One region of the Kushneria marisflavi genome, then DNA from elsewhere that is predicted to be linked to it. Evidence: predicted binding sites of a transcription regulator. Region 1 holds the regulator's gene; each other region holds the start of a gene.
What was found. Region 1 encodes PhoB, which activates phosphate uptake and scavenging genes when phosphate is short. Its sites were predicted from a motif close to TGTCATANNNNTGTCANA; they were not measured.
Positions count from the first base shown of each region.

Region 2: a site for PhoB is predicted at 5,475-5,492, ahead of ugpB (sn-glycerol-3-phosphate ABC transporter substrate-binding protein UgpB). Genes of this name have one in related genera too.
Region 3: a site for PhoB is predicted at 6,002-6,019, ahead of B9H00_RS07860 (phosphatase PAP2 family protein). Genes of this name have one in related genera too.
Region 4: a site for PhoB is predicted at 4,385-4,402, ahead of B9H00_RS13450 (PA3496 family putative envelope integrity protein). Genes of this name have one in related genera too.

Region 1 is NZ_CP021358.1:2,049,536-2,056,879, forward strand. It holds gene B9H00_RS09360 (LysR family transcriptional regulator) at 1-232, opposite strand, end outside; gene trpB (tryptophan synthase subunit beta) at 389-1,717, shown strand; gene trpA (tryptophan synthase subunit alpha) at 1,717-2,538, shown strand; gene B9H00_RS09375 (HU family DNA-binding protein) at 2,602-2,877, opposite strand; gene B9H00_RS09380 (chorismate--pyruvate lyase family protein) at 3,150-3,737, shown strand; gene ubiA (4-hydroxybenzoate octaprenyltransferase) at 3,826-4,692, shown strand; gene phoB (phosphate regulon transcriptional regulator PhoB) at 4,849-5,532, shown strand; gene phoR (phosphate regulon sensor histidine kinase PhoR) at 5,538-6,836, shown strand; gene B9H00_RS09400 (N-acetylmuramoyl-L-alanine amidase) at 6,859-7,344, opposite strand, start outside.
Region 2 is NZ_CP021358.1:3,296,815-3,304,158, reverse strand. It holds gene B9H00_RS14995 (multidrug efflux RND transporter permease subunit) at 1-96, shown strand, start outside; gene B9H00_RS14990 (efflux RND transporter permease subunit) at 93-3,155, shown strand; gene B9H00_RS14985 (hypothetical protein) at 3,372-4,739, shown strand; gene B9H00_RS14980 (hypothetical protein) at 4,797-5,369, opposite strand; gene ugpB (sn-glycerol-3-phosphate ABC transporter substrate-binding protein UgpB) at 5,572-6,903, shown strand; gene ugpA (sn-glycerol-3-phosphate ABC transporter permease UgpA) at 6,981-7,344, shown strand, end outside.
Region 3 is NZ_CP021358.1:1,717,531-1,724,874, reverse strand. It holds gene B9H00_RS07885 (amino acid deaminase) at 1-424, opposite strand, end outside; gene B9H00_RS07880 (IclR family transcriptional regulator) at 551-1,330, opposite strand; gene B9H00_RS07875 (N-acyl-D-amino-acid deacylase family protein) at 1,508-2,959, shown strand; gene B9H00_RS07870 (RidA family protein) at 3,044-3,439, shown strand; gene B9H00_RS07865 (sodium:solute symporter family protein) at 3,610-5,079, shown strand; gene B9H00_RS07860 (phosphatase PAP2 family protein) at 5,158-5,964, opposite strand; gene B9H00_RS07855 (NAD(P)-dependent oxidoreductase) at 6,122-7,003, opposite strand; gene B9H00_RS07850 (zinc-dependent alcohol dehydrogenase) at 7,125-7,344, opposite strand, start outside.
Region 4 is NZ_CP021358.1:2,943,017-2,950,360, reverse strand. It holds gene B9H00_RS13480 (ABC transporter permease) at 1-724, opposite strand, end outside; gene B9H00_RS13475 (ABC transporter ATP-binding protein) at 724-1,545, opposite strand; gene B9H00_RS13470 (arylesterase) at 1,547-2,245, shown strand; gene B9H00_RS13465 (zinc transporter ZntB) at 2,316-3,296, shown strand; gene B9H00_RS13460 (SelT/SelW/SelH family protein) at 3,331-3,615, opposite strand; gene B9H00_RS13455 (PAS domain-containing protein) at 3,875-4,312, shown strand; gene B9H00_RS13450 (PA3496 family putative envelope integrity protein) at 4,478-4,666, shown strand; partial or broken gene ettA (energy-dependent translational throttle protein EttA) at 4,854-6,514, shown strand; gene lpxL (LpxL/LpxP family Kdo(2)-lipid IV(A) lauroyl/palmitoleoyl acyltransferase) at 6,649-7,344, opposite strand, start outside.

The DNA of each region.
Region 1 (7,344 bases):
TGAAGGCCTCACTGACGCCGGCCTGGAGCTGGCGGCCGTGACGGGTGAGCACCAGGCCACGGCCGGCACGCTCAAAAAGTGCCGTATTCAGATGTGCTTCCAGTGCACGAATCTGACGACTGACCGCACCGTGTGTGACGCTCAGTTCCTGCGCCGCCGCCGTGACACTCCCCAGACGTGCAGCGGCTTCAAAGGCTTTCAGGGCATTTAGCGGGGGCAGTGAGTCCGGCATGATAATGTGAGTTTTTCTCAACAATTGTGGCAAATTTATCGATGTTATACCGCGCCCGGAACTGTCACGATAGGGACATCATCGATAAAGCCATCGATATTCGTTTCATGAGCGCGTCTGTCATGGCTCACCATCATGACGGACAGGGAGATCACCATGTCGTCTGCTACTGCATCAAACACCCGCTTCTCGAAAGGGCCCGACGTCAACGGCTTCTACGGCGATTTCGGCGGCCGTTTCGTGGCCGAAACCCTGATGCCCCTGATTCTCGAACTCGAGGAAGCCTGGGAGTGGTCACGTACCGACGAGGCCTTCCGCCGCGAGCTTGAGGGCTACCAGCGCGACTATATTGGTCGCGCCACGCCGCTGTATTACGCCGAGCGCCTGACCGAGCATCTGGGCGGGGCAAAGATCTACTTCAAGCGCGAGGATTTGAACCACACCGGCGCGCACAAGATCAATAACTGCATCGGTCAGATCCTGCTGGCCCGCAAGATGGGCAAAAAGCGCATCATCGCCGAAACCGGCGCCGGCATGCACGGCGTGGCCACGGCTACCGTGGCGGCGCGCTTTGGCATGGAGTGCGTGATCTACATGGGGGCCACCGACATCGAGCGCCAGCAGCCCAACGTCTTTCGCATGAAGCTGCTGGGCGCCGAGGTCATTCCGGTCGAATCCGGGACCGGCACGCTCAAGGACGCCATGAACGAGGCGCTGCGCGATTGGGTCACCAATGTGGACTCCACCTTCTACCTGATCGGTACGGTGGCCGGGCCGCATCCCTATCCGGCCATGGTGCGTGATTTCCAGTCGGTGATCGGGCGCGAAACCCGCGAACAGATTCTCGAGAAGGAAGGGCGCCTGCCGGACACGCTGATGGCCTGCATCGGCGGGGGCTCCAACGCCATGGGGCTTTTTCATCCGATGCTGGATGACGAAAGCGTCCACATGATCGGCGTCGAAGCGGCCGGTCACGGCATCGAGACCGGCGAACACGCCGCCAGTCTCAACGGCGGCGAGCCGGGCGTCTTGCACGGCAACCGAACCTTCCTGTTGCAAAGCCATGATGGTCAGATTACCGACGCCCACTCGGTCTCGGCGGGTCTGGACTATCCGGGCATCGGCCCCGAGCACGCCTGGCTGCATACCCAAAAGCGCGTCGAGTACGTCTCGATCACCGATTACGAGGCGATTCAGGCCTTCAAGCTCTGCTGTGAACTCGAAGGCATCATCCCGGCGCTGGAGTCGGCGCACTCGCTGGCCCATCTCAAAAAGATTGCCCCGGATTTGCCCGAGGATCATCTGATCGTGCTCAACATGAGCGGGCGGGGCGACAAGGACATGGCAAGCGTTGCCAACTGGCTCGAACAGCACGGTGACACCGACAAACTGCCGAACACCACGGTAGAGGCCGCCGAGCCCGGCCGGATTGATGACATGCAGCCGCCGCATGATGTGGCGAAAAAGACCGGGGAGACCGAATAATGGCCACACGTATTACTCGCCGCCTCGAGGCGCTCAAGGCTGAAGACCGTGCGGCACTGGTCACCTTTACCATGGCCGGCGATCCGAACTATCAGGCCTCGCTCGACACGCTCAAGGGCCTGCCGGGCGCCGGCGCCGACATCATTGAACTGGGCATGCCGTTCACCGACCCGATGGCCGACGGTCCCTCGATTCAGAAAGCCGCCCTGCGCGCGCTGAAGGGCCAGCACACCCAGCAAAAAACGCTGGAGATGGTGCGCGAGTTTCGTCGCGATGATCAGGACACACCCATCGTATTGATGGGCTACTACAACCCCATCTATCGCTATGGTGTTGAACGGTTTCTGGAAGATGCGTCCGAGGCCGGCGTGGATGGGCTGATCGTGGTAGACCTGCCGCCGGAGCATGACAGCGAGCTGTGTCTGCCGGCCGCGCGTGCCGGCATCGACTTCATTCGTCTGGCCACGCCCACGACCGATGATAAGCGCCTGCCGCGGGTGCTGGAAAATACCTCGGGCTTTATCTATTACGTCTCGGTGGCCGGGGTCACGGGGGCTGCCGCGCCCACGCCGGAAAGCGTCGAGCGCTCGATCACCCGCATTCGTGCCCATACCGATCTGCCCATCGCCGTAGGCTTTGGCATCCGCAGCGCCGAACAGGCGGCCAGCATCGGTCGTTTCGCCGATGCCGTGGTGGTCGGGTCCGCACTGATCAGTTGCATCGAACACGCCGACAGCGTCGAGGCCGGTACCCGGGACGTGCATGCCCTGGTACGTGAACTCGCCCGTGGCGTTCGGCAGGCACGTCTGGCAACGGCCTGATAAAACAACACCGGCTGCCCTGGGGCAGCCGGTGATATCAACGCCATAATCCCTTTGAGAGGATTACTTGGAAACGGCGTCCTTGAGACCCTTGCCGGCCTTGAATGCAACGTTCTTGCTGGCAGGAATCTGGATTTCCTTGCCGGTCTGCGGGTTCTTGCCGGTACGTGCGGCGCGCTCGCGCACGGTGAAGGTGCCAAACCCGATCAGGGTGACATCTTCGCCTCTGGCAACACTACGGGTAATCTCGTCGAGTACGACGTTGAGTACCTGACCTGCCTTGTCCTTTGAAAGATCCGCCTGCTCGGCAATGGCCGCGGCGAGTTCTGGTTTGCGCATAACGCCTCCTGGTTGGGCAATAACATGGCGATTTTTGGTGCCGCCCATTGTTATATCGAATTCGCACACTGCAAGAGGGTGCGCGAAGGGTCGCTCACTGCCCTGCACCAGCGCCATGAGGCCAGCCTTGCAGGGCGAACACTGTTCGACGGGCCTAGACTAGCAACGCCGCCCCGCTTCACGCCAGCCAAAACTGCACAAAATGGCACTTTGTCGCGTATATCCAGCCTAATGGATGATATTTTTACCCCACAGGTACAAAAAGATACCCGATGACCCTCTTTTCGGATGTTGCCTTCATGCCCGAATCTCCTAGGCCCTTGCTGCCACTGACACGCTGGCAACCGATCACGCTGTCCGGTGTACAACTTGAAAATCCACTCGCAGACCTGATGAGGTCACGGGATTCGCTTACAGCAAGACTGTCTCGTCTGGTTGATGCACCCATCACGGTTCGATTGCACGCCCAGGGGGCCGGGCGAGGCCGCCATGACGAACTGACCGCGCTGGGCCTGGCGGCCGGACAGCGGGTCTGGCGACGGGAGGTCACGCTGGAAGCCAAGGGCGAGGTGCTGGTAGCGGCGCGGTCGGTCATGGCGCTTAGGGGCTGCCCGCCCTGGATGGCCCGCCTGGGCACCCAGGCGCTTGGCCATCAGCTTTTTGCCAGAGCCGCGCGGGCACCAGGAAAATCCATGGTAAAGCGCTCGGATATCGAAATGACCCGGGATGCCCCGGGGTTTCTGGACCTGCCCGTGGCGTGGGGCCGACGCTCGCTGTTCACCCTAGGGCCTGATCGCCCACCGCTGCTGGTGCAGGAGTATTTCGTGCATGAACGTTTCACCCGACGCCTGCGCCCATGATGCATGGATGACTCGACACCGGGTCATTTCGGGTAGACTCATGTTTTTACGCTGACATCCTCGTTTTACCCTGACTGGAGCCCCGACGATGCCGTCGCCCCTCGCTCGTCTCCCTGACTTCATGCGCCTGACCCGGCTCGACCGGCCCATCGGCACCTGGCTTTTGATGTGGCCGACGCTGGCGGCCCTGTGGCTGGCCGGCGATGGCCTGCCCACGCGTCACAACCTGATCATCTTCATCCTGGGGGTCTATGTCATGCGCGCAGCGGGGTGCGTGATCAATGACTATGCCGACCGCCACTTCGATGCCCACGTCAAGCGTACCCATGATCGACCGCTGGCGACCGGGCGCATCAGCGAACGTGAAGCGCTGACGCTGTTTGGCGTGCTGCTGGCGATCGCCTTCGTACTGGTCTGCTTTACCAACGCCTATACCATCATGCTGTCGTTCGGGGCCGCGGCGCTTGCCGCCAGCTATCCGTTCATGAAGCGCTATACCCATCTCCCGCAGGTGGTACTGGGCGCGGCCTTTGGCTGGAGCATTCCGATGGCCTTTGGCGCCGAGCAGGGCCATGTGCCGGCCGTGGCCTGGTGGCTCTTTTTTGCCAATATCGTCTGGACGCTGGTCTATGACACCTGGTATGCGATGGTCGACCGTGACGATGATCTGAAAATCGGCATCAAGTCGACTGCCGTGTTGTTCGGCCGGATGGATCTGGTCATTCAGGGCGCGCTGCAGGTGCTGATGCTGATGCTGCTGGCGGTCGTGGGCCGCCTGGAGGAGCTGGATGGCTTCTACTGGGCATCGCTTGCCGCCATTGCCGTCGTGTTCGTCCATCAGCAGCGATTATGTCGCACACGTACCCGCGAGGGCTGCTTTCAGGCCTTTTTGAACAATCATTGGGTAGGAATACTGCTCTTTGCCGGCATTGCACTGGCAACCTGGCAGGCTTAATCCTCTGGAAGCGATGGCGTCATTCCCGGCGGGAGTGTCATAAAGTTGTCATATGAAGACGTTTGAATGACGATCACATGACGAAGCCCGTGACCGACCGCCATCGCGTTGGTCATCTCGTCAGTCGCCATCGCTATCCGGCAGGGGAAGCCACTCATGTCCAGAACCGTTTTAATCGTCGACGACGAAGCGCCGATTCGTGAAATGATTGCCATGGCGCTCGAGATGGCGGACTTTCGCATTCTCGAAGCCGAAGACGCCATCACCGCCCATGAGCTGGTCGTCGACGAGCGCCCCGATCTGATTTTACTGGACTGGATGCTGCCCGGCGTCAGCGGCATTGATCTCGCGCGTCGCCTCAAGCGCGACCCCATTACCCGCGACATCCCGATCGTGCTGCTGACGGCCCGCAGCGAAGAAGACAACAAGGTTCAGGGGCTGGAAAGCGGCGCTGATGACTACATCACCAAGCCCTTTTCTCCCCGTGAGCTGATCGCTCGCCTAAAGGCCGTGCTGCGGCGTACGACGCCGGCCGGTGTCGAGGAAACCGTCGAGGTCGGTGGGCTGATGCTTGATCCCGTCAGCCATCGCGTCAGTGTGGATGGACAAGCGCTCGAGATCGGACCAACCGAATACCGCCTGCTGCAGTTCTTCATGACCCATCAGGAACGCGCCTACACCCGTACCCAGCTGCTTGATCAGGTCTGGGGGGGCAATGTTTATGTCGAGGAGCGAACGGTGGATGTTCACATTCGCCGGTTGCGAAAGGTGCTGGGAGATGCCCATCAGCACCTGGTGCAGACCGTACGCGGTACCGGCTATCGCTTCTCGTCGCGGTAGCCGGCATGCATTACTGGCTCAACGAACTCTGGCGCCTGGCCTATCTGGCCGTATGTTTTACCATCCTTGGCATGCTGCTGGGCTATCCGGGCTGGGGGCTGGCTCTGGGACTGGGCATCCATCTCGCCTTTACCCTGAGACATCTAAGGCGGCTCTACCGCTGGCTGGAAGCCCCGGTAGAACAGCGCCCGCCCGATGGCGAAGGGGTATGGGGGGATCTGTTCGACCGACTCTATCGCTATCAGAAGGGCCAGCAGCAGCTGCAAAACCGCCTGCGCTCGGTATTAAAGCGTGTTCAGGAGTCCGCCGAGTCGATGAGCGAGGGGGTGGTAATGCTCGATTCGCGCGGCTGTCTGGACTGGTGGAACAGTACCGCCGAGCGGCTGGTCGGGCTGGATAAACATCAGGACCGCGGCCATCACCTGACCAACTATCTGCGTGATCCTGACTTTATTCGCTACTTTCGCAAAATGGATTACAGCGAGCCGGTCACGATCAATGCCCCCACCAATGACGCCCGCACGCTGGCATGTCAGATCACCCGCTTTGGCGATGACGAACGTCTGTTGATCATTCGGGATGTGACCCGGCTGCAGCGTCTGGAACAAACTCGGCGCGACTTCGTGGCCAATGTCTCCCACGAGCTGCGCACGCCCCTGACGGTACTGACCGGCTACGTCGAAACCTGGCAGGACAACGATGATGCACTGCCCACCTCGTTCAAGCGCGGCCTGAATCGCATGCAGGAACAGACCGTACGCATGCAGCATCTGGTCGAGGATCTTCTGACCCTGTCACGGCTCGAGACCAGCGAGCGCCATCACAAAGAACGCTCCATTGACATGGTGGCGCTGTGTGAACAGATCGCCGAGGACGGGCAGGAACTCTCTGCCGGCAGCCACGAGATCACCTGCCGGCTGGAGGAGACCCGTCGGCTGTTCGGGGATGTCGAAGAGCTGCGAAGCGCCCTGTCCAATCTGATCTACAACGCGGTGCGCTACACCTCACCCGGCTGTCATATCACCATTGTCTATCGTCGATGGGACAAGGATGGTGCCGTCGTCGAGGTCATTGATGACGGTGAAGGCATTTCTCCCGAGCATCTGCCGCGCCTGACCGAGCGGTTCTATCGGGTCGACAAGAGTCGCTCGGTGGCCAGTGGCGGCACCGGGCTGGGGCTGGCCATCGTCAAGCACGTGCTGCTGCGCCATGACGCCAGACTCGATATCGAGAGCCAACCCGGCGAAGGCGCCTGCTTTCGCTGTATCTTCCCTGCGCCTCGGCTGGAAAGGGCGCCTGACTGATTCCAGGCGCTGCCCTCATGCGCTACTGACGCACGGCACGAACATCGGCCAGACCGTGGTAGCGCTCCAGCAACGCCAGCAGGATGGCCTGACTTTCCACATCGATATTGCCGCGGGTATCGGCCGGTCGAAAGTGCATCTGAAAGGCTGACAGCGCCTTGCGGGTCGGCTCATCGAACGTGCCGGTGACGCTCACCGGATAGCCCCAGAGCCCCAGCGCCCGCTGCAGCTGCGCCGTGGTCAACGGTGAAGCGCTCAGCTCGCGCTGATAGCGGGTCACGACATGACGTTCGGGCCAGGCACCGACACCGGCCTCGTAAAGGCGCTGCCAGGGAAAGAACGGGCCCGGGTCCACCTTGCGTCCGGGCGCAATATCACTGTGGCCCAGCACGTTTTCCGGCGCGATCTGGTAGCGGTCGACAATGTCACGGGCCAATGCGGTCACCAGCTCGATCTGGGCCCGGCTGTAAGGGTCCCAGACCATGCCGTCGGGCGAGGGGTAGTGGCC
Region 2 (7,344 bases), 1.2 Mb from region 1:
CTGTACTTTGACCGTTTGGCCGGTCGATGGAGCACTCGCCGTGATGACCCGGTCGCCGATGGCAATGTTCCCGACACCAATGGGCGCGCCTCATGAGTCTGTCGTCGCCCTTCATTCAGCGCCCGATTGCCACCTCGCTTCTGACGCTTGCCATCATTCTGGGTGGGCTGCTCTCCTACGTACGCCTGCCGGTGGCACCGCTTCCAGCGGTGTCCTTCCCGACCATCCTGGTCACGGCCAGCCTGTCCGGGGCCAACCCGGAGACCATGGCCTCAACGGTGGCCACGCCGCTTGAACGTTCGCTGGGCCAGATTGCCGGGATCACCCAGATGACCTCGTCGAGCTCGGAAGGCTCGACAAGCGTGATCATCCAGTTCGAACTGGAAAAGGACGTCAACGAGGCGGCGCGGGAAGTCCAGGCGGCCATCAATCGAGCCGAGGCGCTGCTGCCTACCGCCATGACCAGCTCTCCCCGGCTTCGAAAGCTCAACCCGGCCGACTCGCCCATCATGCTGTTGTCGCTGACCAGCGCCGAGATCGACAAGGGTACCCTCTATAATCTGGCCGATCAGGACATTGCTCCGCGCATTGCACAGGTAGATGGCGTCTCTCGCGTCAGCGTTGGCGGCAGCTCCTCACCGGCCATGCGAATCACGCTCAATCCACGCAAGCTCGAGAATGCCGGTATCAGCCTTGACCGGGTTCGAGAGGCCATCAATGCGGCCAACAGTAACCAGCCCACCGGTTTCACGGAAGATGACCGGTACCGCTGGAGCATCCATACCGACTCGCAGATGTTCGATCCGCAGGGCTATCGCGACCTGATCATTGCCAGAGATGGTGATCACACCCTGCGTCTGGGCGATGTTGCCGACGTCGAAAAAAGTGTCGAGGATATCTACAACGTCGGTTTTTATAACCGCCAGCCGGCCGTCGTCATCGTGGTCAGCCCGGCAACCGATGCCAACGTGATCGAAACCATCGACCGCATCAAGGCGCGCCTGCCCGGCATCCGTGCCGCGCTTCCTGCCAGTGCCGACCTTCACACCGTGCTGGATCGCTCCCCGGGTATCCGAGCGTCGCTGCAGGAGACCCAGATCACCCTGATACTGGCCGTATTCCTGGTGGTCATGGTGGTATTTGTCTTTTTGCGCAATCCGCGGGCCACGCTGATTCCCACCGCCGTCATCCCGGTATCGCTGCTGGGCACCTTCATGGTGATGTATCTGCTGGGCTACTCGCTCAATACGCTCTCACTGATGGCGCTGATCATTGCCATCGGCTTCGTGGTGGATGACGCCATCGTGGTGGTGGAAAACATTGCCCGGCATATTGAAGCGGGCATGAAGGTCAGAGAGGCTGCCCTGCTGGGTGCCCGTGAAGTGGGCTTTACGGTCCTGTCGATGAGCGTGTCTCTGGTTGCCGTGTTCGTTCCCCTGCTGTTTCTGGGCGGGTTTATCGGTCGGCTCTTTCACCAGTTTGCCGTCACGCTGGCCACCGCCGTCATGGTTTCGCTGCTGGTCTCGCTGACCCTGACCCCGATGCTGTGTTCACGCTGGCTGAAGCTCCCTACTCATGCCCGTCCACCCGGCCGATTCCAGCATCTGATCGAGCGCAGTGGGCAGCGCATTCTGGCAGGCTATGAACGCTCGTTGAATGTGGCCCTGCGCCATCGACGCATGACACTGTTGTCACTGGTGGCCGTAATCGTGCTCAACGGGTTTTTATATGTGCATATCGACAAGGGATTCGTACCCGATCAGGACACAGGACGACTGATCGGCGCCATGCGCGGCGATCAAAGCATTTCGTTTGATGCCATGTCGGCCAAGCTGAACATGGCGCGCGATCGCCTACTGGCGGACGATGCCGTGAGCAGTGTACTGGGCTTTCTGGGCGGCAGCGGCCCGGGGGGTGGTGGCGTCAACTCCGCCACGCTGTTTGTGACGTTGAAGGAAGACCGGACGGGCGACACCAATGCCAACGGCAACCGGCTCTCCGCCTTGATGGGCGATATCCCGGGGGTACAGGTGTTCATGCGCGGTCTGCAGGACCTGCGCATGGGCGGGCGCTCCTCAAGCAACAGCCAGTACGAGCTGACGCTTAAAAGTGATGATCTTTCGCTGCTGAGGGAATGGTCACCGCGTGTGGAGCAGGCTATGCGGGGTATCCCCGAAATCACCGGAGTAGACAGCGACAGTCGCAATGGCGGTCAGGCCATCAAGCTGGTGGTGGACCGCGATCGGGCCGCGCGACTGGGACTGAGCATGCGTGATATCGACACCCTGTTGGGCAACGCCTTCGCTCAGGGGCAGATTTCAAGCGTCTATCAGGGAACAAATCAGTATTACGTGGTACTGGAAGTGGCCCAGAAGTGGCAGCGCTCGGCCAGAGCGCTGGAGATGATGCACATCATCAACGATGACGGCAGCCCCGTGCCGCTATCAGCCTTCAGCCATTACGAACGCAGCACCAGCCCGGTCAGCGTCAACCATCAGGGGCAGTTTGCCGCCACCACGGTGTCGTTCAATCTAAGTGATGGGGTTTCCCTATCCGAGGCGACCAGCCTTATCAGTGACCGGCTCGACCGCCTGCATCTCCCCACCGACCTTCAGGCGGATTTCGAGGGCAGTGCCGCCAGCTTCCAGAGCGGGGTAGAAGCCATGCCCTGGTTGATACTGGCGGCCCTGGTCACGGTCTATCTGGTGCTGGGCATTCTCTATGAGAGCTACATCCATCCACTGACCATCCTGTCCACCCTGCCCTCCGGCGGGATCGGCGCACTGCTGGCGCTGATGCTTCTGGACAAGCCCTTCACCCTGATCGCGCTGATCGGCATCATCCTGCTGATTGGCGTGGTCAAGAAAAACGCCATCATGCTGGTCGACTTTGCCCTGAACGCCGAGCGCGAGCGTGGGCTGTCATCACAGGACGCCGTGCGCGAGGCCGCTCTGGTGCGCTTTCGCCCTATCATGATGACGACCCTTGCCGCCATTCTGGGTGCCCTGCCCTTGATGTTCGGTACGGATGAAAACGCCGCATTGCGCGCGCCTCTGGGCATTTCCATCGTGGGCGGCCTGATCGTCAGCCAGCTTCTAACGCTTTATACCACCCCCGTGGTCTATCTCTATCTGGACCGTCTGAGACGTCGTTGACCTTCTGATATAGCCCTCCTGCACTGATGTGCCCTTGCCGATGGTGGCAAGGGCCGTAGTATCCGGCTCATGAAATGGCAGTCGTATCCTTTCTTCTGTTCATGAACAGTGTTTATTGCCTCGTTTGCGAATGGTAAGTTACCGGTGACATGGCGTGTCATAACAATAAAAACCTGACACGACATCGATACATAACAACGATCAAAGGAACAGTTCATGACCACTCAAACGGACTCACGACGTCTGAAGGCGCTGACGCTCTCCCTCAGCATCTCTGCAGCCATGACGGCCACTGCCGTGCAGGCTGCACCCAATGATCAGCAAACCATCGAGGCACTGCGCGCCCAGCTGCAACAAATGCAGCAGCGTCTTGATCGGCTGGAGCAGCAGCAGGCAACGAGTGCTTCCAGCAGTCATCAGGAAATGACCGGCAATAGCGCGGCAGCAACCCCTGACCCGCAGGCATCGCAAGCAAGCTCACATCAGAGCCTGGCCCAGGAAAACAGCTCTGCCATCAAGCAGATGCAGCAGACGGAATTCAGCGGTCAGCTTCAGTTCAACGGCAGCTTTAACGACTGGAGCGAGCAGAGCAAGGACACTACCGGCGACATGGATTTCGGCAAGTTTGTCCTTGCGGTCAACGGCGAAGTGGACGATCTGGAATATGATTTTGAATACCGTTTCTATGACGGCTATCAGTTCCTGAAGTCGGGCTGGCTCGGCTTCAATCCCAACGATAACGACACCATCCGCGTCGGTCTGGTCCAGACGCCCTTCGGTAACATGGAGTATGGCTATCAGGGCTGGTACGGCACTCTGCCCTATCTCGCCGGCTTCAACGACAACCAGAATGCCGGGGTGAAGTGGGATCACCACCAGGGGCCATGGGATACTTCACTGGCGTTTTTCAAAAGCGATAACCTGGGCAGCGGCAACGAGCACTATGGCGCCAACGCCATCGGGGATAGCCCTCAGGGGAACAGCGAAGAGAACCAGCTCGCCGCCCGCGCCGGCTATACCTTTGATCATGGTGATGACTATTCAACCCAGCTGAACGTCTCCGCCAAGGGCGGGCAGCTCTATAACGAGCAGACCAATCGTAGTGGCGATAACTGGTCGGCCGCCATTGGTATTGACGGTTCATACGGCAACTGGCGCACCATGTTTCAGGCCACAACCTATGAATATAATCCCAAAAACCCCTCGGAAGCGCAGTCCGGCATTTCTGATAGTGTCATCCAGATCGGGGCCTTCGGCTTCAATTATCTGATCCCGAAACGCGGCCAGATGTATACGGCCAGCGCCAGCTACAGCATGGATGTGGACTGGGGACCCGTTGAAAACCTGTTTTTCTTCAACGACTTCAGCTACATCGATCCGGCCGGTGACTTTTCCTCCATCAATGGCGGCTTTGGCGATCAGGATGACCCCATGCTCAATGACCTGGGGGTACTGGTGACTGCCGGACCCTACTTTGCCTGGTTTGATATCATCACCAACAAAAATGGCCTGAACTACTTCGGCTCACCGGTAGATAACGGTTGGCATACCAGTATCCAGACCAACTTCGGCATCAACTTCTAAAAACACGTTGCTATAAAAAACCCCGGCCATGGCCGGGGTTTTTTATATCAGTCTCAATCATGTCAGCGTGTTGAAATGCTCAAGGCCTTCGGCAAAGCGTGTCTTGTAGCGCTCGAATACGGCCGGGTCGCGCTTGAAGGCACGCAACACGGCGTCCTCCTGAAAATCGACCACATCAGGGGCCATCGACAGCGAGTCAACGCTTGAGCGCGCATTAAAGCCGGTGCGCAGATCGCTGTCAGCGTGGCGATACCAGCGCTCCAGACCAAACGTGGTGAAAAAGGCTTCAAGCCTTGGGTCCGCAGTCGTGACCCGCATCGCCGTTGACTCTCCAAGCCGCGTCACCAGCCGCCGCCCATGACCCCGGCCACGCTTTTTCTCGGGCGTGGCCAGAAGCCGGAGCGCCACGCCGCGCCCTTCCACCTCAAGCGTGAGCAGTGCCACCGAGCAAAGTTTTTTGCTGTCGTCGAAAAGTGCCACGATACGGGCCGATTCCTGCTCGAGCAATCGGCTGACACCGGCAAACTCCACCAGAGGCGCCAGCCCCGCTTCCCGTCCGAACACACTGGCACAGAGCATGGCCAGACAGGCATCCCGATCCCGGGAGTCGGTGATATATGAAATCTTCAAAGCTGTGTCTGCCCGCCGTTCAAAACGGCCATGATGCCATGTGCCTCTCGTATCTGGCTAACCTCTCGCCCACATTACTCTCTGCCTTCTTCCCGTCGATACCACTGTCATCGACATGACATCTGTTTGCCACACGACTGCCATCAGTCTCCCAGCATATTGTCGCAGCAAAAATTTTCACAAGGACAGCGCGGAGCACAACATGGTCAAGGGTTTCAAAGGCATCGTCGGGATGGCGGCAATATCCTCGCTGGCACTGAGCGCGACACCGGCGCTGGCGGCCACGGAAGTCATCTGGTGGCATGCCATGGAGGGCAGTCTGGGTGAAAAGGTCAACGAGATTGCCGAAGGCTTTAATCAGTCCCAGTCAGATTATGTCGTCAAACCGGTCTACAAGGGCACCTACAGCGAAAACCTGACCTCGACCATTGCGGCGTTTCGCGCCGGCCAGGCACCCGCCATTACACAGGTCTATGAAGTCGGCACGGCCACCATGATGAACGCCCGGGGCGCTATCTATCCGGTGTATGAACTGATGGCTGATACCGGCCAGCCCTTCGACCCTACCGCCTATCTGCCCGCCATTACCGGTTATTACAGCACCACCGACGGCCACATGCTGTCACTGCCCTTCAACTCGTCCACCCCGGTGGTCTATTACAACCGCGATCTTTTCAAAAAGGCAGGGCTTGATCCTGATGCACCGCCGACCACCTGGGAAGCCGTGGCCGAGGCAGGTAAAACCATCGTCGACAGCGGTGCAGCCAGCTGCGGCTTTACGACCACCTGGCCAAGCTGGATTCAGCTCGAAAACTTTGCAGCGCGTCAGGACATTCCATTTGCCAGCGAGCAGAACGGGTTTGGTGGAACAACAGCGCGGCTGACGTTCAATCAAAGCGATGCCGTCGTTGCTCACGTACAGGATCTGATCAACTGGCAGAAAAGCGGCGTGTTCAGCTACGGAGGACGGCAGGACCAGGCCTCACCGCGTTTTTTCTCGGGTGACTGCGCCATGCTGATGGCGTCATCGGCCAGCTACGCCAGCGTTCGTGACAATACCGAAGGTTTTGAATTCGGCGTCGCGCCCCTGCCCTGGGATCCGAAGGTGATCGATCAGCCGAAAAACTCGATCATCGGCGGCGCCTCACTATGGGTACTCAAGGGTCAGAGTGATGACGTCTATAAAGGCGTCGCGCAGTTCTTCGGCTACCTCTCTTCGGCAAAAGTACAAGCCGACTGGCATCAGTTCACGGGATATCTGCCCATTACCGACAAGGCTTACGCGCTGACCCGTGAGCAGCGCTTCTACGAGGAAAACCCTGGCACCGAGATCGCGCTCAAGCAGATGACCAGCACAGAGCCAAGCGATAACTCGCGCGGTCTGCGGCTGGGCAACATGCCGCAGATTCGCGACGTGATCGAAGAGGAACTCGAGCGAGCCCTCAACGGTGACAAGAGCGCTCAGCAAGCGCTCGATGATGCCGCAGACCGTGGCAATGCGCTTCTGGAACAGTTCGAGCGCAGCGTGCGCTGATCCATCCAGCCCCGGCGCGGAAGTTGCCGGGGCAGGTATGCCGACTTCTCGTGTCTTTTGGATAACGCCTTCAGCTCATGTCCACCTTTCAACGTCACCGCCTTGCGCCATGGATGCTCATGGCACCGCAGCTTGTCATCGTGCTGGTGTTTTTTTTCTGGCCGGCCGTGACAGCCCTGCGACAGTCCTTTTATGTGCAGGATGCCTTCGGTCTGGGAGAGACCTTCGCCGGTCTTTCGAACTTCACGCGGGTGCTGGCCTCTCGCAGCTATCATGAGGCGCTGCTCAATACGGCCCTCTTCAGTGTCAGCGTAGCGTTCGGTGCCATGGCGATTGCATTGCTGCTGGCCACCATGGCCGATCGGGTATTGAAGGCAAGCCGTGTCTACCGGACGCTTTTGATCTGGCCCTACGCCGTAGCACCTGCCGCGGCCGGGGTTT
Region 3 (7,344 bases), 330 kb from region 1:
CATTGAGCGCGCGAACGTTATCGGCGTGATCCACCGTGCAGTAAAAGTCCAGCCCGTCTTCGATCATTTGCGCGACCAGCGCCATGTTGGCCTGTCCGATCAGCTGATTGGCCATGAGCAGACGTTTGACACCGTGGGCAAAGGCTGCCGCGCACTGGGGTGCGGTGGCCAGGGTGATCCCCCACGCGCCGGCCTCGATCTGACGTGAAAAGAGCGCCGGCATCATGGTGGTCTTGCCGTGCGGGGCCAGGTGAGCGTGATGATGATCGGCAAAATGCTGCATCCAGGCGATGTTGTGCTCGATCACCTTTTGATGCAGCACCATGGCCGGCAGACTCACACCGGTGAGCAGGTGGTCACCGAGTATCAAACTGCCCTTCTGGGGAGGCTGGCCTGTGGCAGACGAGAGCGAAGGGGTGTGCATGGTGTGGCGCTCCTGACGGGGTATTGATGTTGTTGTCATCCGGCGCCGATATCGGCGCCGTAGTGTCCGTAAAGCGTTGATGTTCACAGGGCGCTGGAGTGCGTACAGCGCCGGATCGATAAAGCGTCAGTGCCCGTAAAGCGTGCGGGCGGCCTGCTTCAGGGCGTCCAGCAGCTCGTCACGCCGTGCCTGTGGGGCATCACGGCCGATGGTGAAACACAGCGTGGCATGGGCATGGCCGCCCTGATCGAGTACCGGTACCGCCAGGCAGCAGGCAAAGCTGTCGGCAAGTCCCTCGGTTATGGCGTAACCCTGTTCGCGGGCCCGATCGATCTCGGTAAGGAAGTCCTCACGAACAATCTCGCGACCATCCGGCAGGATGAAGTCCTCCGGCGGGATGAAGTCGTTGATCGCCTCAAACGTCATGTCGCCCAGCAGGACCCGCCCCGACGCCGTCCAGGGAATCGGAATGCGCACGCCCGTGTCGGCGCTGATGCGAAAGGGACGGGTGCCATTGTCATCGAGCACCACGGTGTACTTGTTGCCCTCCAGCATGCAGAACTGGCTGGTCTCGTTGAATTCGGCCGCCAGCTGGCGCAGTACACCGCGAGCCCGGCTGATCAGATCGTTGTGGCGGGCATAGTCCAGACCGAACAGATGCATGGCGCGGCCGAAGAAAATGCGCCCATCGCGATCCACCTCCAGCCATCCGGCCTCGCTCAGGATGCTGACCAGCTCATAAACACTTGAGCGCGGCGCACCGGTGGCTTCGACCAGCTCTCGCGGCGTCATGGGCGCCTTGTGCCGATGCAGCTGGGTACACAGATCAATCACGCGATCGACGCCCCGGGCGCGTTTGGCGGACGAGGCCGCGGGGGCGTTTGGGGTAGTGGGTGACTCCGACATGACAGCTCGCTTCTTGTCCAACGATGATCCGACCATCGTGCACCGGATAGTGTCATTTGACGACTTGCATTCGATCTCGATATGGGAGCAGGATAAGCCTGTCCGGCAAGATGGACAAGTGTCCGATATATCGGACAATTACGGTGATAGTGATGCCGCCATGCCCAGGAGCCTCTCATGTCCACATCCCATCCTTTCGACGTTCTGATTCGCCGCGCGATGGTGCTTGATGGCACCGGTGCACCGGCCTTCGAGGCCGATGTTGCCATCCGCGATGAGCGTATTGTGGCGGTGGGGAATTTTGGAGATGCCCACGCCAATGAGGTGATCGAGGCGCATGGCCGCTATCTCGCCCCCGGCTTTATCGATGTTCACACCCATGACGATACCAACGTCATCCGCACACCCGAGATGCTGCCCAAGCTCACCCAGGGCGTGACCACCGTGGTGGTCGGCAATTGCGGTATCAGCGCGGCGCCGGTACGTCTTCGCAGCAACGTCGTGCCCGATCCCATGAACCTGCTTGGGCGGCACGAGGACTTCGTTTACCCGAACTTTGCCGACTACGCCGAGGCGGTCGATGCGGCCGGGCCTGCCGTCAACGTGGCCGCACTGGTCGGGCACACGGCGCTGCGGGCCAATCTGATGGACGCCTTTGACCGTCCGGCGACAAGTGACGAGATCGAGTCGATGCGCCTTGAGCTCGAGAAGGCACTGAAGGAGGGCGCCATCGGCATGAGCTCGGGGCTGGCGTACAAAAACGCGCGCCAAGCGCCGCTTGCAGAGATGCATGCGCTGGTCGATGAGGTGGGACGCCAGGACGCGCTCTACACCACCCACCTGCGCGATGAGTTTGCAGGTCTCCCGGAGGCCATGGAGGAAGCGTTCGCCACCGCTCGTCACGGCGGTGCCGAGCTTGTGATCTCGCATCTGAAGTGTGCCGGCGTCGGCAACTGGGGCAACGCGCCGCTGGCGCTTGAGCGCCTTGAACACGCGGCTGCCGGACAGACCTGCCACTGCGACTGCTACCCCTATACCGCGGGTTCCTCGACGCTGGATCTCGGTCAGGTGACCGATGAGATCGATATTTTCATTACCTGGTCCGAGCCGCATCCGGAAATGGCTCGTCGAGGGCTGGATGAAATCGCACGCGCCTGGGGGGTGTCGCTGATGGAGGCTGCCAAACGGCTGCAGCCGGCCGGGGCGGTCTATCACAACATGTCGGAAGCTGACATGACCCGCATTCTGGCGCATCCCTTGGCCATGGTGGGCTCTGACGGTCTACCCAACGATCCGCACCCCCATCCTCGCCTGTGGGGCGCCTTCCCCAGAGTGATCGCTCACTACTGTCGTGACGAGAAGCTGTTTGAACTGCCGGAAGCCATTCGCAAGATGACCGGTCTTTCGGCGCACAATTTCGGACTCACCGACCGCGGCGAGATTCGTGAGGGGGCCTTTGCCGATCTCACACTCTTTGATCTGGCAACGCTTGAAGATGTGGCGACCTTCAGCGACCCCATTGCTCCAGCGCGTGGCATCGAGCTGGTAATGGTCAACGGGCGCATCGCCTATCAGGCCGGCGCGCTTGTGCAGCGTGCCGGCCGAATGCTGCGACGCCGTGCGTCCTGAGTCCTTTCAGGGCATCAAGAACATCCACAGGGCATGACAGCCCGTAACGGATTCAATCCTTTATTCAGGCAACAGGAGTCACCCATGAGTATCAAGCGCTATGGCACTGGCGGCGGTATCGGCACCGGCGGGCAGAAACTGCCGTTTGCAAAGGCGACCGAGGCTGACGGCTGGCTGTTTGTGTCGGGGCAGACCCCAATGACCGATGGCGAAGTGGTCGAGGGCGGCATTATCGAGCAGTCACGACTCGCGTTCGAGAACTGCCTAATGATCATGAAGGACGCCGGTTACGGCGTTGAGGACGTGGTGCACGTCACGGCCGTGCTGACCGATGCGCGCTATTTCAGCTCGTTCAACAAGGTGTTTGCCGAGATCTTTGGTGACCATCCGCCGGCGCGCATCTGCAGCGTTCAGGACCTGGTGGTCGACTGCAAGGTCGAGGTCGACATGAAGTGCTTCAGATCCGACCGCAAGGGCTGATCGATCTGCCGGGTCAGTGAATGCTCACTGTCCCGGCAATCCTGATCATCAGTCTATCGCAGGCACCGTTTCTCGACAGGCATGCGCGTCTTTTCACCGGCACCGCGGCATCGCAACAACAGGCTTCATGGCATCAGACGACCTGCCCAATAACCACAAGAGGTCCTTCCATGCACACCACCTTTTTTCTGATCGGATTTTTCGCCTTTTTGCTGGCCATGATCGTGTTCGGCAGCGTGATGTCGCGCCGCTATCGCGGTGATGGCGACAACTTTCTGCTGGGCGGTCGCGGCGTTCCTGTCTTTCTGACCATCGGTACGACCGTGGCCACCATGGTGGGGACGGGATCGAGCATGGGGGCGGTCGGCTTTGGCTACAACAATGGCTGGGGTGGCGCGCTGTACGGGATCGGAGGGGCCATCGGCATTCTGCTGCTGGCCTGGTGGTTTGCGCCCATGCGTCGGCTTCGTTTCATGACCATGAGCGAGGAGCTTTCGTACTATGTGGGCGGCAGCCGGCTGGTACGCAACGTGGTGGCGGTGCTGATCTATGTGGCCAGTATCGGCTGGCTGGGGGCGCATATCCTGGGCGGTGGCATGTATCTCTCCTGGATTGCCGGTATCGATCTGAGCCTGGCCAAGATCATCGTGGCCATCGGTTTTGGGCTCTATTGCGTGATTGGCGGCTACATGGCGGTGGTCTGGACCGATACCGTGCAGGCCGTGCTGCTCTTTTTGGGGTTTATCGCCATGGCGGTGTTTGCGCTGATCGATATCGGCGGGTTCTCGCATCTGGGGGATAACATGAGCCCGGGCGCGGCCGAGAGCTGGTTTGGCGTGGCACAGCTGGGGCTGGTGCCGGCGCTGTCGCTGGCGGTCGTGGTAGGTGTGGGCGTACTGGCGACGCCGTCGTATCGTCAGCGCATCTATTCGGCGCAGTCGGTGAGCAGCGTGCGCCGCTCCTTTCTCTTTACCGGTGTGCTGTATCTGGCCTTTTCCATTATCCCGGCGATTGTCGGTATGGCGGCCCATACGCTGGCGCCGGATCTGGATAACAGCAACTACGCCTTTCCGTATCTGGCCACTCAGGTGCTGCCGATGGGGCTGGGTATGCTGGTACTGATTGCGGGGCTGTCTGCCACCATGTCGAGTGCCAGTTCCGATGCGCTGGCGGGTGTGGCCATCATGATGCGCGATCTGTGGGTCATGGCGACCGGGCATGTGCCGGCCCCGGAGAAGGTGGTGCTGTTTTCACGTTTCGCGCTGATCGTGACCATTGGTCTGGCACTGGCCTTTGCGCTGATCACCAATAATGTCATTACCTACATCACCACCATGATTGCCACCGTCATGTCCGGGCTTTTTGTCTGCGGTCTGCTGGGTCGCTTCTGGGACCGCTACAACTGGCAGGGGGCAATCGCCACGCTGGTCGCGGCCTCGGTCACTTCGCTGGTGGTCTCTGCCAGCGCTACCATGAAAGCCTTCTGGGGCAACCCGAGTATTCCGGCCGTGGTGGTGGCGGTGCTCGCTGGTGTCACCGTAACGCTCATGACACCGCGTTCCAGTGTCACGCGCGAGCAGGCGCTGAACATATTGAACGAAGAGCGCGCGCGTATGGAGATGCCGACGGCCAAACCCTGAGAAAGCCAGGCCATGAAAAGGGGCGCCCCGACCATCGGGGCGCCCCTTTTTCTGAGCGTATGGTCCTGTCAGGGTCGCTTAAAACATCACACGCAATAGGCCACCGACCAGCTCGCGTAGCTCTTCTACCAGCGTGGCAATGCCGTAGCAGGCAACGAAGGCGAGCGGATAGAACCAGTGAGGACGAGTCTGACTAAAGCCGACCAGCCAGCCGCCGATGCGCTGAAACGGCGGCAGCAGGGCAACCTGAACGGTCAAAATGGCCAGCGCTCCACCACCGATGATGTCGGTGATGAAGTGAAAGCCGAGATAGACCCGGGTAAAGCAGAGCAGGGCGGCAAAGACGAACGCGGCCAGGCCAAGCTTTCGATGCAGTCGCCAGATCACGTAAGCAAGGCCGATATAGACAGCCGCATGATCGCTGGGAAACGAGCTGAAATCATGCAGGGTCTGAGCATCGACTCCGGTCGGCGGCGTCATGTTCAATGCCTGGTCCTGCAGCGGCCGTGGGTGCTCCGGCGTCAGTTGCTGCATGATGCGGCTGAGTGCTGCTGATCCGAAAGCGGCCACGGTGCAGGTCAAGAGCTCCGCGCGACGAGCCATCAGGGACGGCATAAACCATAGCGCCCAGAAGCCTGCGACCAGCACCACGCCGGAAATCAGGTTCTGATAGGAGAGGACATTCATGATGAAATCAAACAGCACGCTTTCACGGGCCATCTGATTGATGCCCAGCATGACCTGATGTTCCAAGGGCAGAGGCGTTACGAAGGTGATCAGCGTCGTCGCCACCAGCAGCGCCAGCGCGGCCAGTGCGATCAGGCTTTCGCGAAGGACTGACGTGTCATTGCGGCTGTCAGTGTGTCGAAAGGAGAGAGTGGTCATGAGCTTTCACAATAAGGTCACTTTAAGGTGAGGCCAGTATGAAAGGTTCATGACATTGTTATTGTGTCATTGCGTGCACAAGGCTGGGATTCTTGTAAAAAAGATACGGCCCGCCACTAAAGTGTGACAGGCCGAAGATATTTGATTACCAGCCGTTTCAGCCTTGATGGCGACTGAGGTAGTCGTGGATGGCGGCAATGTCCTGTTGGCCCAGGCCTGCCTCCACTGCATCACGCCAGATCTCGCTGATGCGAGCCAGCCCCGGCAGGTCGGTATCGCCGGCGGCTTCAAGCGCAAGTTGAGCATCCTTGAGTCCCCATTCCAGCGCCATCTGAGCGCTGTACTCTTCAATGCCGATCTTGCCAAGCTTGGCCTTCACGTAGGGGGCTGCCAGCGGGCCACCCTCGAGCACCGACCAGAGATCATCGGTCGAGAACCCCAGTGTCCGGGCCAGACGGGCGCTTTCAGCAATGCCCTGCATCATGTGGATCAGCCAGGCGTTAACGACAAGCTTCATTCGCGATCCGCGACCGGCCTCTCCCAGCCAGACCACCCGCTTTGAGATGGCATCGAATACCGTATCGATTCCTTCGGCGGCCTTTTGATCGCCACTGGCCAGTACCGAGATGGTGGCCTGTTCGGCCGGGGCCTTGGTACCAGAGACCGGCGCATCAATGAAGATCACATCCGGACGTGCCGTCTCGATCTCGTGAATCAGCGTTTCGGTCTGTTCAACGCCAATGGTGCCCATCTGGATCACCACGCCCTTGTCGGGCACATGTTCCAGCGCGCCGCCGTTACCGAGCAGGACGTCATGAGTCGTCTCGAAGTCGGGCAGCATGGTGATGACAAATCGTGCATCGCTGACGGCCTCCACGGCGCTGTCGGCATTAAGCGCGCCACGTTTGGCCAGATCCTCGCCCCGTGAACGGGTGCGGTTCCAGACCCGTACCGACAGATCATTGTTTAAAAGGTTGGCGGCAAAGGCGTGGCCCATGGCGCCCAGGCCAAGAACGGCAACGGTCGTGTCATGTGACATGAGGCAGTGCTCCATTGAGGATGGCAAACAGGTCGCATCAGCGTAGCGCGATGAGCGTGAAAACGGGAACGCAAAAACGCCCCGGCGGGGCCGGGGCGTTGGCGTGATGGCGCAGGCTGTCTTACGGCGTCAGCACAATCTTGCGGCAGTCATCTTCCTTGGCATCAAACATGCGATAGCCTTCGGCAGCCTGATCGAGCTTCATGCGATGGCTGATGATCGCCTCGGGCTTGAGTCTGCCTTGGTCGATGGCCTCCATCAGGGTCGGCAGATAATCATGAACGTGGGTCTGGCCGCCCTTCATGGTCAGCCCCTTGTCGAAGAAATCCCCGATCAAAAAG
Region 4 (7,344 bases), 890 kb from region 1:
CATCCAGCGAGCGCACCGCCTCCGGCGGACCGGCCGCCAGCAGACGCCAGGTCAGTCGGGCGCCCGGTGCCATGAGTCCGGAGCGCTCAAGATCGGCCAGATCAATCATGATGCGCGGGTTGAAGCTGGCAAGGCCCACATCCTGATCCGGCTCTTCCAGAATCCAGCCGCTGACCCGAAACGGTTCATCACCCAGCGTGATGTCATCTCCCAGGCTCAGGCCCAGCGCTGTCCCCAGTCGTGGCTCCACCCAGACAGTGTGTCGCTCGGGCAGCATGGTGGTGGTCTCCGGACCATCCCCAAAATCGACCTGAAAGCTGCCATACAGCGGATAGGCCGGCGCCACGCCCTTGAGGCTCGCCAGTTGAAAGCGATCACCAAACCCTGCCATCGAAACGGTATTGACCTGACGAGACGTCGTCATCCCGGCATCTTCCAGCGTGTCGAGCACCTGCGTATCGAATGGATTGCCCTGCACCAGCACCAGATCACCGCCCAACAGCTGTCCGGACTGCCGTTCCAGCGCGCTGCCGATGCGATCCAGGAAAAAGCCAATCATGGTGGTGGCCGCGACTGCCAGCACCAGCGCCATAAAAAGCGCGCGAACATCGGCAGCCCGTAGATCGCGCCGCAAACCGGCCCAGCCCAGGCGCAGGGTGTGCAGACCCCCGCTGGAAGGAGGTGGCGTCGAAGCGCCGGCCCCGGAAGTCGAGCGAGCAGTCATCAGCGATCGACTCCCTCGGGACCATGGCTCGGCACCGTCGTACCGTCGTGGGTGTGCAGACGGCCCTCATCAAGCGTCAGGGTACGGTCACAGCGCGCCGCCAGCTGCGGGTCGTGAGTGACCAGCACCAGTGTGGTGCCAGATTCACGATTGAGCGTGAAGAGCAGATCCGCCACCCGGTCGCCCGTGGCGCGATCGAGATTGCCGGTCGGCTCATCGGCAAACACCAGCGCCGGCTGGGTGACAAAGGCACGCGCGATCGCGACCCGCTGCTGCTCGCCACCCGAGAGCTGTTTGGGCAGATGCTGTACGCGCGCCTCAAGCCCCACCCGTGCCAGCCACTGCCGGGCCTGCTCGGTATCGACACGGCGCTCGCTCAGCTCCAGCGGTAACAGGACATTTTCCTGCGCGGTCAGCGTTGGCAGCAGTTGAAAGTTTTGAAACACGAAGCCGACCTGACCGGCTCTCAGGCGTGCACGACCATCTTCATCCAGTGATGACAGAGACTCGCCAAACAGGGCAAGCTCGCCATGAGTGAGTGTGTCCAGCCCGGCCAGCAGCGCCAGCAGCGTGGATTTACCCGCGCCCGAGCTGCCCACGATCGCCACGCTTTCACCGGCGTGAATCTCCACATCCAGCCCCTTGAGGATGGTAATGGCACTGGCGCCGCTGCCAACGGTCTTTTCAAGCTGGCGCGCCATCAGAACGGGTGTTCTATCCTGTGGGCGTGCGCTTAGTGCGTGATCATCCCGACCATGACGTGAACGGTCATCCTGACTGGGGTGCTCAACGTCCTGTTTTCTGGTTTCTGGAGTCGACATCTTGCGCTACCTGAATTGGATGAAGGTTTCACGTCGCATCGCGCCGAAAGGCCGGCGACGTTTAATGATGCTGGTGGTGGTACTGGCAGCGGCACTACAGCCGGTGCAGGCCGAAACGCTGCTGGTAGTCGGCGACAGTCTCAGCGCTGCACGAGGCATCGATCGTGATGAAGGCTGGGTCAACCTGCTGCGCCAGCGACTCGACGCCGAAGCGCCCGGCCAGCACAGGGTGGTCAACGCCAGCATCAGCGGTGACACCACGGCGGCCGGCCTTGAGCGGTTGCCTGACGCACTCGGGACCTACCACCCCGATATCGTGCTGCTGGAGCTGGGAGGCAACGACGGATTACAGGGACTACCGCCACAGCGCATGCAGGATAACCTGGCGCAGATGATCGAGAAGAGCCAGGCCAGCGGCGCACGCGTGGTTCTTCTGGGCATTCTGATCCCCCCCAACTATGGCAAGACCTACACAAGGGCCTTCGCCAATGTTTTCCCGACGCTGGCCAGCCGCTACGATGTGCCGCTGGTGCCCTTTATCCTTGATGGCGTGGCCCTCAATGCCGATCTGATGCAGGACGATCGCATCCATCCCAATGCAAAGGGACAGCCCATCATGCTCGATAATATCTGGCCGACCGTGGCCTCGATGCTTGAAACAGCATCGCCAGGCGATACACCCCATGCCAGTCACCATTAAGTACTGATTCAAGCACGGCGGCACGGCCGCCGTATTCATGATCCTTTCGACTCACGGTGGAAAATCCGACATGTCCTCTGCTTCTACTTCTTCCTTTGTGGTGGCCTATCGTCTGGATGGCGAGGGCAGCGGTACGCCACTGGACAACGAAGAGCTTTCCCGCGTCTGGCAACACGATGAGGCGCCGCTCTGGATGCATCTGGACTTTACCCACAAGGATGTTGATCACTTTCTCGGCACCATTGCAGAACTTGATGAGGACATCATCGAGGCGCTGACGGAAGAGGACACCCGCCCGCGCGTGGCCATGTTCAAGGCCGGGAGGATCACGACCCTGCGCGGTGTCAACCTGAACCCGGGTGCGGACCCCGACGACATGATTTCGCTGCGGGTCTGGCTGACCGAAAACCGCTTGATCACCGTGCGTCGACGACCGCTGCAGTCGATCACACGCGTTCGTGCCTATCTTGACGCCGGTGAAGGTGCCCGCAATGTTGGCGAGCTGATGGCCGGCATGGCGGATACGCTGGTCGACCGCGTGGGCGACCTGACCCATCAGATCGATGATGCTCTGGGCGAACTGGAAGAGCGCCAGACCCTAAAGGATAGCCCTGCCATTACCAACGAGGAGCTGACCGATATTCGACAGCCCCTCATTACACTGCGTCGTTTCATGGAGCCGCAGTATCACTGTCTGGCAAGGTTGGCCGAGGATGACATTTTTGATGAAACGGCAAGGCTGTGGCTTCGTGAAGCGTCCAACCAGCTCTTCCGTTATGTGGAGGATTTTCGCGCCATGCAGGAGCGCGCTCTGGTTCTTCAGGAGCAGCTTTCGAATCTGCACAATGAAAGGCTCAACGAGCGCATGTATCTGATGTCCATCATCACGGCCGTGTTTCTGCCACTGACCTTTCTAACCGGGCTTCTGGGCATCAATGTCGGTGGCATTCCAGGCGCCTCAAGCCCGGCGGGATTTGCCGTCGTGGTAGTGCTGTCGATGCTGGTCGGCGCCGGCGTCATGGCATTGTTGAAAAAGTGGCGCTGGTGGTAGTGAGCCTGGGAGGCAGTGCCTCAAGCCCGCTGTCTCAGCGGTCGACATGACCAAGATCCCGTCCGGGGTCAAGTCGATCCCGGACGCGTCGCTTGAGCTCCTTGATGTCGGGAAACCCGCCATCGCGCTTGCGCTCCCAGATCACCTCCGATAAGGCCTGGTCGTCGTCAACCATCACGATTTCGAAATGGCCGCCATGGCCGGGCGCCAGTGCCACCTGCTCAAGACTTTCGCCAAAGGTGGATAAAAGCTCCTGCGCGTACCATCCCGCGCGCAACAGCCACTGACACTGTGTGCAGTAATGAATGGTGACTTTCATCAAGGGCTCCTTGTAGGGAATTATCGGGTCGGTGATGGTTTTCAGTCCGGTTCACGAAGTTACATCATGCAACAGAGAGACTTAAAAAACTCCGCCACCCATTAGGTAATTTAATGGGACTTTGCAGGCAGTGTGCTTTTGCTACTCATTATGCTGGCATCACGCCCGCTGGACTTCATATCATGCAAGCCTATCTTTCATGACCGAAAAGCCGCTACCTGCATGACAGGGAAGCATTAAACTCAAGGAAATATCGATCATGCAAACACAGCGGATGATCAGCCCCGAGCTGCTCGAACGTGTCGTTAACGCCTCGGGAGATGGCATTGTGGTGGCAGAACAGGAAGGCAACGAAAATATCCTGATCTACGTCAACAGCGGGTTTGAAGGACTGACCGGCTATAGCGCTGACGAAATTCTTTATCGCGACTGCCGCTTTTTGCAAAACGGCGATAACCAGCAGCCCGGTCTGGATCGCATCAGAGACGCTCTCAAGGAGGGTCATGCCTGCCGTGAGGTCATCCGCAATTACAAAAAGGATGGTTCCCTGTTCTGGAATGAACTCTCGATTACGCCTGTTCATGACGAAGAGGACCAGCTGCTGTACTTCATCGGTGTCCAGAAGGATGTGACCAGCCTGGTGGAAGCTCAGCAGGAACTCGAGCGCCTGCGCGCACGCGTTGAAGAGATGTCCTGAGCTTTACAGGCATTCGTACGAATGGCCCGCCATGAGTGGGCTCGATGTTCTTTCCTGCAGGCTTGACCCCATTGTCATGCATTGGTTATATGAGGGTGCAAAAAGCGCTTGCCCGGGATCTGAAAGGGCGTTATACAGCTTTTTTTGCAGCTGAGGGCAGCCACCATGAGTACCGAGCTGTTTGATGAAGCCCCCGATGAGCTTGACGCGGTCAATGATGACACCTGGACACCCAGCGCACGTCCCAAAAAGGGCGAGATCTGTGCTCGCCGACGCGTTGAATCGCTCCTGGAAGCGCGGCGACTCGAGCGCGATCTGATCGACGGCTGGGATGAATGGGACGAAGAGGAATAGCCGCCTCCTTCTGAACCAGAGTCTCTCCTGCAGGGCGCCCTTGTGGCGCCCTGCCCATTTGTATGAAATCGTGACTGCCGCTTTACGCTGGCCGTGATGCCCCCTGATCTCTATCATCACGGTACTGGCAGACGACTGCCTCTGATACCCTGCCTATCACCATTGACTACGAGGCTGAATCCACTCCATGGCGCAATACGTCTATACCATGAATCGGGTGGGCAAGACCGTGCCCCCAAGCGCGACATCCTCAAGGATATCTCCCTGTCGTTTTTCCCCGGCGCCAAGATCGGTGTTCTGGGACTGAACGGTTCGGGCAAGTCCTCCCTTCTGAGAATCATGGCGGGCGTCGATCAGGACTATCACGGCGAAGCCCGGCCCATGCCCAATCTCAATGTGGGCTATCTGCCGCAGGAACCGGAGCTCGACGACAGCAAGACGGTTCGCGAGACCGTTGAGGAAGCCCTGTCCGAAATCACTGAAGCGCAGGCGAAGCTCGATGCCGTCTATGCCGCCTATGCCGAGCCGGATGCCGATTTCGACGCGCTGGCCGCCGAGCAGGCACGCCTTGAGAACATGATCGAGGCCAGCGACGCCCATAACCTCGAACGCAAGCTGGAAGTGGCTGCCGAGGCCCTGCGTCTGCCACCATGGGATGCCCGCGTCGAGCATCTCTCGGGGGGGGAACGTCGTCGTGTCGCCCTGTGCCGATTGCTGCTGTCCGGCCCCGACATGCTGCTGCTCGATGAGCCGACCAACCACCTGGATGCTGAATCCGTGGGCTGGCTCGAGCGCTTTTTGACCGAGTTCAACGGTACTGTCGTGGCCGTCACGCACGACCGCTACTTCCTGGACAACGCCGCCGGCTGGATTCTCGAGCTCGACCGCGGTCGTGGCATTCCCTGGGAAGGCAACTACTCGACCTGGCTTGAGGCCAAGGAAAAGCGCCTTGAACAGGAAGCCAAGCAGGAAGCAACGCGTCAAAAGGCAATCAAGCAGGAGCTTGAGTGGGTTCGCCAGAATCCCAAGGGCCGCCAGGCCAAGAGCAAGGCACGCCTGAATCGTTTTGACGAGCTGCAGTCCGGCGATTTCCAGAAGCGCAACGAAACCAACGAGATCTACATTCCGCCGGGACCGCGTCTGGGCGACAAGGTCATCGAGCTGCACAACGTCACCAAGCGCTTTGGCGACAAGATGCTGATCGAGGATCTGACCATGTCCGTCCCGCCGGGTGCGATCGTGGGCATCGTGGGCGGCAACGGCGCCGGCAAGTCGACCCTGTTTCGCATGATCACCGGTCAGGAACAGCCCGACAGCGGTGATGTCGTGATCGGTGACACCGTCGACATCGCCTACGTCGAGCAGCTGCGCGATGCCATGGATGATCGCCAGACCGTCTGGGAAGCCGTCTCCGGCGGTCAGGACATGCTCAACATCAATGGCTACGAGGTCTCCTCGCGTGCCTATGTGGGGCGCTTCAACTTCAAGGGCAATGACCAGCAGAAGTATCTGAAGGATCTCTCCGGCGGTGAACGCGGTCGCCTGCAGCTGGCCCAGACCCTCAAACAGGGCGCCAACGTGCTGCTGCTCGATGAGCCGTCCAACGACCTGGACATCGAGACCCTGCGCGCGCTGGAAGAAGCCCTGCTGGCCTTCCCGGGCTGTGCGATGGTCATTAGCCACGACCGCTGGTTCCTGGACCGTGTTGCCACGCACATCCTGGCCTACGAAGGTGACTCCCACGTCGAGTTCTTTGAAGGCAACTACACCGATTATGAAGCGGACTACCACAAGCGCGTGGGCAGCGACACGCCCAAACGCGTGAAGTACAAGCGCATCGACGCCTGACCTGCATCACTTTCCGGTGTATTGATGTAGTGTCTTGAAACGCCGTATCAAAAAGGGCCACCCCGTCGGGTGGCCCTTTTTTCACTTTATCGTTTTGTTCATCCCATCACTTTTTGATGACGCCTGTGAACACGCTAGTCGTAGAAGGACGCCTCTCCTTCCGGGCGGGTCTTGAAGCGACGATGCAGCCAGAGATACTGCTCGGGGTGCTTGCGAATGGCCATCTCGATGAAGGCGTTGACCTGAGAGGCATCGGCCACCTCATCCCCGCTGGGAAAATTCTCAAGCGCCGGCAGGTATTCGAGCGTATAGGTGCGATTGTCCGGGTTGCGATGAAACATCAGCGGCATGACCGGCGCGCCGGTCATGCGTGCGATCTTGGAGGTCAACCGGATTGAGGCCGCATCGATACCGAAAAACGGGGCGAACACGCTCGCCTCTCGGCCAAAGTCCTGATCCGGTGAATACCACACCGCATGACCGCCCTTGATGCGTCGAACCACGCCGCGAAGGTCATGACGATCGATGGCCGCGCCAAAAATGCCGCGCCGCGCCCTGGTCATGAAATGCTCGAACAGCGGATTGTTGTGGGGGCGATAGACCACGTCGGCATCGAAAAACAGCGAGTGCAGTGCCCCACCCAGATCCAGCGTCGAGAAATGGATGCCGATGATCAACACACCCTTGCCGCGGGCTTTCGCCGCTTCCATGTGTTCGGTGCCCTTGAAGCTGACACGATGGCGTAGATGCTCCGGGTCGCGACACCAGCCGGTCGCGGTTTCCAGAATACCGATACCGTTGGCATGAAAGGTGCGTCTGACCAGTCTGGC